DNA from 2 places in the Anaerobacillus sp. ABR4_321 genome. Region 2 is predicted to be linked to the other one. Evidence: riboswitches for the same ligand, from Rfam matches in the RefSeq annotation. Region 2 holds a riboswitch; the other holds the start of a gene.
The links. Region 2 has a riboswitch for cobalamin ahead of ACXADT_RS06720 (ABC transporter substrate-binding protein). Riboswitches for the same ligand answer to the same signal wherever they lie in the genome.
Positions count from the first base shown of each region.

Region 1: another riboswitch for cobalamin. It lies ahead of ACXADT_RS19980 (acyl-CoA thioesterase); the one in region 2 lies ahead of ACXADT_RS06720 (ABC transporter substrate-binding protein).

Region 1 is NZ_JBSWTK010000001.1:3,798,069-3,801,486, reverse strand. Features, by position in the region: gene ACXADT_RS19985 (AAA family ATPase) at 145-900, shown strand; cobalamin riboswitch at 963-1,140, shown strand; gene ACXADT_RS19980 (acyl-CoA thioesterase) at 1,286-1,756, shown strand; gene ACXADT_RS19975 (cupin) at 1,874-2,248, shown strand; gene ACXADT_RS19970 (DUF4825 domain-containing protein) at 2,235-2,729, shown strand; gene ACXADT_RS19965 (AAA family ATPase) at 2,824-3,360, shown strand; gene ACXADT_RS19960 (DUF5694 domain-containing protein) at 3,381-3,418, shown strand, end outside.
Region 2 is NZ_JBSWTK010000001.1:1,294,645-1,298,062, forward strand. Features, by position in the region: gene ACXADT_RS06705 (nucleoside recognition domain-containing protein) at 1-602, shown strand, start outside; gene ppaX (pyrophosphatase PpaX) at 592-1,236, shown strand; gene ACXADT_RS06715 (acyltransferase) at 1,233-1,739, shown strand; cobalamin riboswitch at 1,829-2,010, shown strand; gene ACXADT_RS06720 (ABC transporter substrate-binding protein) at 2,148-3,119, shown strand; gene ACXADT_RS06725 (FecCD family ABC transporter permease) at 3,103-3,418, shown strand, end outside.

The sequences.
Region 1 (3,418 bases), 2.5 Mb from region 2:
CCTCCTTAAAAAATGAAATTCATTACTATACATATGGTTGAATTCCAGTGAATATGCGTCTTTTTTTCATTTTACATTATGCGCTTCTCGTGTGAGTGGTATGATGAATAGAACCTACGTTTGTAAGTTAGGGGGCAATTAGCAATGAAGTTAACGCAAGAAACCCTGTATGTGAAACGTCTCAATGTAAAGGAAGATGAGATCCCTTCATACGATTTCTTTCCATTTGATCTCCCGGTATTTAAGCATTTTAAGGAGCTTTTGTTTCACCCAAACGTGACGTACATCGTTGGTGAGAATGGGATGGGGAAATCGACGCTGCTTGAAGGGATGGCGATTAAGTATGGGTTCAATCCTGAAGGCGGGACGCTTAACTTTAATTTTTCGAGCTATGATTCTCACTCGAATTTAGATCACTATTTGCGACTGGCAAAAGGCGTTTATAGGGCGAAGGATCATTTCTTCTTCAGAGCGGAAACGTATTATAATCTCGCTACAAATATTGAAGCGTTAGATGCTGATCCGTTTGCGGGGGCAAAAGTCGTCGATGGGTTTGGAGGCAAATCGCTCCATGAACAATCTCACGGAGAATCCTTTTTCGCGGCTTTTACCAATCGTTTTCGAGGAGAAGGGTTATATATTTTAGATGAACCTGAGGCAGCACTTTCTCCCATCAGACAGCTGTCGATGCTTGCCCGCATCCACGAACTGGTCGAGCAGGGGTCTCAGTTTATTATCGCCACACACTCGCCGATCCTTATGGCGTACCCAGATTCGAAAATGATTGTGCTGAGTGAAGATGGAATGACTGAGACAACATTAGAGGAGACGGAACACTTTAAGGTGATGAAAGAGTTTTTTGATGATAAAGATCGGTTGTTACATCATTTGTTTCAGTGAACGAGTTTGACAGATCTTCAACGATAGGAGATAGTAACTTTTAGGTAAGAACGTTTTCTTACTAACTGAATAGGCCTTATGGTGGCTTTATTAAAAGCTGAAAAGGGAAGTTTGGTGAAAATCCAGCGCGGTCCCGCCACTGTGAAGAGGAGGCATATCGCAATACCACTGTTATTTAACGGGAAGGGCGATGTGCTGAAGAATCTGAGTCAGGAGACCTGCCATAAGGAAGAGCATTGATTCCTACGGGAGATAGGAGGGTGTTACGTGGAAAGTACTAACGGATACTGTTTGGTGGTTCCGTGATTTCGTGACGTTTATATCCTGCACATCTTCAACTTGGAGATGTGTTTTTTTGTTGAAAAAGTGAAGGAGGAACGCAATCATGGAATCTTTACCAGTAAGCTATTCGAAAATGACACAAACAAGGTTAGTGTTACCGCCAGATACGAATCATTTGGATACGATTTTTGGAGGAAAAGTGTTAGCATACATCGATGAAATCGCAGCATTAACGGCTATGAAACACTCAAATTGTGTGGTCGTGACGGCATCGATCGACTCTGTTGATTTTCTATCATCCGCGAAAGTTGGAGATGCGTTAACGCTCGAGGCTTGTGTCACGAGGTCCGGTCGAACGTCGATGGAAGTGTATGTGAAGGTGTATGCAGATGATCTTCTTCACGGGCGAAAAGTGATGACGACAGAATCGTTCTTAACGATGGTTGCGGTCGACTCAGAAGGGAAACCGAAAGCCGTGCCAGGCATCCTACCTGAAACGGATGAAGAGAAAAGGCTGTACGACACTGCGCCTTCAAGGAAGGAACATCGTCAGAATCGTTCAAGGTTAAGGTGAAAATGGAGGGTCCCTCAGGTAACGAATTCCTGAGGGGTTTGTTTATTTTTGCCAGATTAAAAGGGAGAGCGCCTTAAGAATCGAAGTATGTATGGGGCATAATGTAGGAGGGTAAGTATGAAGCGCTACCGATTTGGTCGAGGTAAAGAGATTACGAAGTTTGATAGTAAGCATGTGGTGATTTCGCCTATTACGAGAATGATAGAAGAAGAGGTCGATGTGATACAGATCGCTTGTATGCATCTTGGTCGTGATGGATTAATCGGAGGTCATGAAGCTGTGGTGCCACAAATGTTCCTCGTGCTAGAAGGAGAAGGAATCGTGAAGGGCGGCGATCAAACTGCTCGTATACTAAAAGGAGAGCTCGCGATGTGGGAAAGAGGGGAATGGCATGAGACGTCGACGGAAGATGGCATGACCGCAATCGTTATAGAATGTGACAAGCTAAAGCCGTTCAGTGGTTTACAGGAGATAACAGATGAAGGGAATTAAGCTTGTTTTTATAGTATTGCTAATCATCGTCAGCGGCTGTCGTTCTGCTGAACCAGCCGAGGAAACGCTTTTTCAGTACAAAGATTCATACATAGGAGACAACGGAGCGGTTGGTGCGATCTTACGAATGCTGCCTGGTAGCACGGAGTTAAAAAGTTTATCGCTGCAAACAAAAAGCGAGCCATATGGATTAACAGCTTATTATTCAAAAGCGCTACCAGAAGAAGAGCAAAGAGAAGCGTTTCTATTCAATGCAACGTTTCTTTTCACGTTGATTCAAAATGCTGAGGTTGTTTCTGCTGATTACGATGGCGAGGTATTGTCGGTTACGAGAGATGAGTTACAAGCTTGGTATGGTGAGAATCTTTTTGAAGCTGCATCAGAAGATGAACTGATCGGCCTCGCTCAGCCAAAGCTTGAAGACTCGGAGCAAGTCAATCAATTTTTTGAAAACCAAACAGGAGTGAATGAGCGTGACTGATTTTTATTGTGATGAAGTGTTGAGTGGAAATACTGCTGTTCAAGTCGTCAAAGAGACGGAAAATATCTTTTCCGGAAAGGCGTTGAGTTAAGCGATGATCATCATGATCAATGGCGCGTTTGGAGTTGGAAAAACGACTGTTGCCAATGAGCTTCTAAACAAAATCGATAACAGTATGCTTTTTGATCCAGAAGTGGTCGGAGGGATGCTCAGTGCGTTGCTTCCTTCATCGATCAAAGAAGAAGAGGCACTTACGGGTGATTTTCAAGACTTGGAATTATGGAAAGAGTTCACCGTCTCGATTGCAAAGCGGACGGCAGAGAAATATGAGAAACACCTCATCGTCCCGATGACGATTCGAAAACCTGATTATTTTCATTCTATCTTCGATGGATTTAAACGAATCGATCCTGAGACGTTTCATTTTTGCTTAACAGCTAGTAAGGAAACGATTACCACAAGACTCCTGAATAGGGGAGAAGCTTATGGAAGTTGGTGTTTTTACCAAACCGATCTGTGTATAGAGGCTTTTTCTTCTGGAGGATTCGGGGAATATATTTCAACTGAGAACCGACGAATTGAAGAGGTTGTAGACATTATTATGAAAAGGTTAGTGATGCCGATTCTTTAGAATAGGGAGGAGCATGTGTGTTGAGTAAGCCAAAAGTTCTGTTGTTTGGAACGTTTCA
Region 2 (3,418 bases):
TTATTTTATGTGTGCGGATCGGTCTTGCGGTTGTATCAGGATTCATTATAAACCTTGTTTGGCAAGGCGGGAATGAACAAGCAGTCTATGGCTTAGTTCCTCAATCTAGTGAAGAAGTAAACGGGTGGGGGCTGATTTTACTTCAAGGTCTTGAAAAAGCTTCGATCGGTGTTCTTCAGCTCGCCCTCATCGTGATTCCGTTGATGATATTTATTCAAGTTATGAAAGATCGCGAATGGCTCAACGTGTTCTCGAAGTGGATGGCACCTATCACTAGGAGCCTTGGTATGAGAGAAAATACGTCGACTACGCTAGCAGCAGGGCTTGTTTTCGGTCTAGCTTATGGAGCGGGAGTTATGATTCAGGCTGCAAAAGAAGATGGTGTGAAGAAAAAGGATCTTTACCTCGCGTTTATTTTTCTAGTAGCGTGTCATGCTGTTATTGAAGATACGCTGATCTTTATACCACTAGGAATACCAGTTATCTGGCTCTTATTGGTGAGGCTGATTACTGCCGTCCTGTTAACGGTAGTGATTTCGATTATTTGGAAGCGTAAGGATACACGTGTTTCACACAGAAAGGAACCTTTTTATGAACATTGATACGATTTTATTTGATTTAGATGGAACATTAATCAATACGAACGATTTGATCATGGCATCGTTCAAGCATACGTTCGAGCATTACTACCCAGGACTGTATTCCGATGAAGAACTTGTGAACTTCATTGGAGAACCGCTCTATCACACGTTTGAGAAGCATGATAGAGAACGAGCGGAAGAGATGGTACAGTTTTACCGAAATCATAATATCGAAAATCACGATCAACTCGTAACGGAGTTCGATGGTGTATTTGAAACGGTCAAGACGTTGTCCGAAAATGGATACAAGCTTGCGATCGTGACGTCTAAGATGCGGAACACAGTGGAGATGGGATTGAAGCTGACAAAGCTGGATCAATTTTTCCCTGTAGTCATTACAGTCGAAGAAGTAGAAAATCCAAAACCTCATCCAGAACAACTGAATACTGCGATGAAAATGCTCGGTTCTAGTCCTGAAAATGCGATCATGGTAGGCGATAGCCAATATGATATTCTTGCTGGGCAGAATGCCGGTGTAAAGACTGTCGGTGTATCATGGACGATAAAAGGGCGAGAGTTTTTATCTTCTTATAATCCAGATCATATGCTTGATCATATGTCAGAGCTTCTTTCAATCGCTGGAGTAGGCAAGTGAGAAATACCGAGCGTTACCCTGTCGAAGGAAGCAACGCCCTATGGCAAATTTATAAAACGGTCCCATTCTGGAAAGTTGTAAAAAACTTCGCTGTGATACAAATAGCACGGTATACGCCCTTCATCCCGATGAAGAATTGGTTATACAGGACTTTTCTAGGAATGAAGATCGGAGGAGAAACGGCTTTTGCGCTGATGGTCATGGTGGATATCATGTTTCCTGAGAGGATTAAAGTCGGAAGGAATTCCATTATCGGGTACAATACGACGATACTTGCTCACGAGTATTTGATCGACGAATATCGTCTTGGTGATGTTGTGATCGGTGATCGCGTGATGATCGGTGCGAACAGTACGTTGTTGCCAGGCATCACAATCGGCTCTGGAGCGATTGTCTCTGCAGGAACACTCGTGCACAAGGACGTTCCTGAAGGAGCTTTTGTAGGTGGAAATCCAATGAGGATCATTTATACAAAAGAAGAAAGAGAAGCAAAAGGCTTATAATACAAAGTACGTCGAAGTGGGGTCGATTAGGAAGATGTTACAGATGTCTTTCACCCCTAAAGACTATCGTGTATAATAAAACTTGCAATTACATATGTACTGATTCAGGTGTCTTCACGATGAAGACTTAATAGGGAAGCTGGTGTAAATCCAGCGCGGTCCCGCCACTGTAAATGGTCGTAAGCTGTGAAATCCACTGTTCATATCGAATGGGAAGGAGCAGTAAGCGATAACCATAAGCCAGGAGACCTGCCTGATTCAAAAGCACGAACAACCTACGAGGATAGGGATGTGCGAAGGAAGGTAAGTGTCATCTTGTGTATCATTCTTACTTTCATTCGGCCATCTCCATGCTCGTGCGTGGGGATTTTTTTTGTTTCATCATACATTTTAGGAGGAGAACTACACATGAAGAAGCTTTATTCATTGCTCGTATTATTACTACTCGTTACAGGAATCATGGCCGGTTGCGGATCAGATAATTCATCTGAGAACAATACTAACGTAAGTACAGAAGAGAATCAGAATACAGAAGATAGCGCTTTCCCAGTTACCATCACAGATGCGCTCGATAAGGATGTAACGCTAGAAGAAGATCCAGAGAAAATCGTTTCCTTAATTCCAAGTAACGCAGAAATCCTCTTTGCACTAGGTGCAGGTAGTGAAGTAGTGGGTGTTTCAGATTTTGCGAACTACCCAGAAGAGACTGCAGATATTGAGAAGATCGGTGGGATGGAATTTAATGTTGAAAAGATTATCTCATTAGATCCTGACCTTGTCCTCGCTCACGGCTCTAGTGCTCATAACTCAGAAGCTGGTCTACAGCAGCTCCGCGATGCGGGAATTGCTGTTCTAGTCGTTAACGATGCAAAAAGTTTTGATGAAGTTTACACATCGATGGAAATGATTGGACAAGCAACAGGCGAAACGGAGGCAGCTGAAGAGTTGATTGCCGATATGAAATCGAAAATAGAAGAAATCAAGTCAAAAGCTGAGTCAATCGAAGAAACGAAGAGCGTCTTTGTTGAAGTTTCTCCTGCACCAGAAATTTATTCTCCTGGTAAGAATACGTTCATGGACGACATGCTCTCACTTATAAATGCTACGAACGTTACGCATGACCAAGAAGGCTGGAATCAGATCGATCAAGAAGCAATTATTCAAGCAAATCCAGATGTGATCATCACCACATACGGCTACTATACGGAAAAGCCAGTGGAACAAGTGCTGAGCCGTGATGGCTGGAAAGATGTCACCGCAGTGAAAGAAGAACGAGTTGTCGATGTTCACTCTGACCTTGTTACACGCTCTGGTCCGCGTCTTGTTGAAGGAGTAGAGGAAATTGCTAAAGCGGTTTACCCGGATGTTTTTACTGAATAAAGCAATCCCTTACGTTATAGCTAGTGGACTGCTAGTTGGCGCGATGCTGCTTGGTATCTCGGTCGGGACTGTCTCAGTTCCGATCGAAACAATCCTAAAATTGATGTGGGCTGAGGTACTGATTCTACCGTCAATGGGTGAAACGGACCCTATGTTCACGACAATCGTGTTGGACATCCGGCTGCCTCGTGTCATCTTAGCAGGACTTGTCGGTGCATCACTAGCGGTTGCAGGAGCTGCCTTTCAGGGTCTTCTTCGTAATCCATTGGCAGATCCTTACGTACTCGGTGTCTCATCAG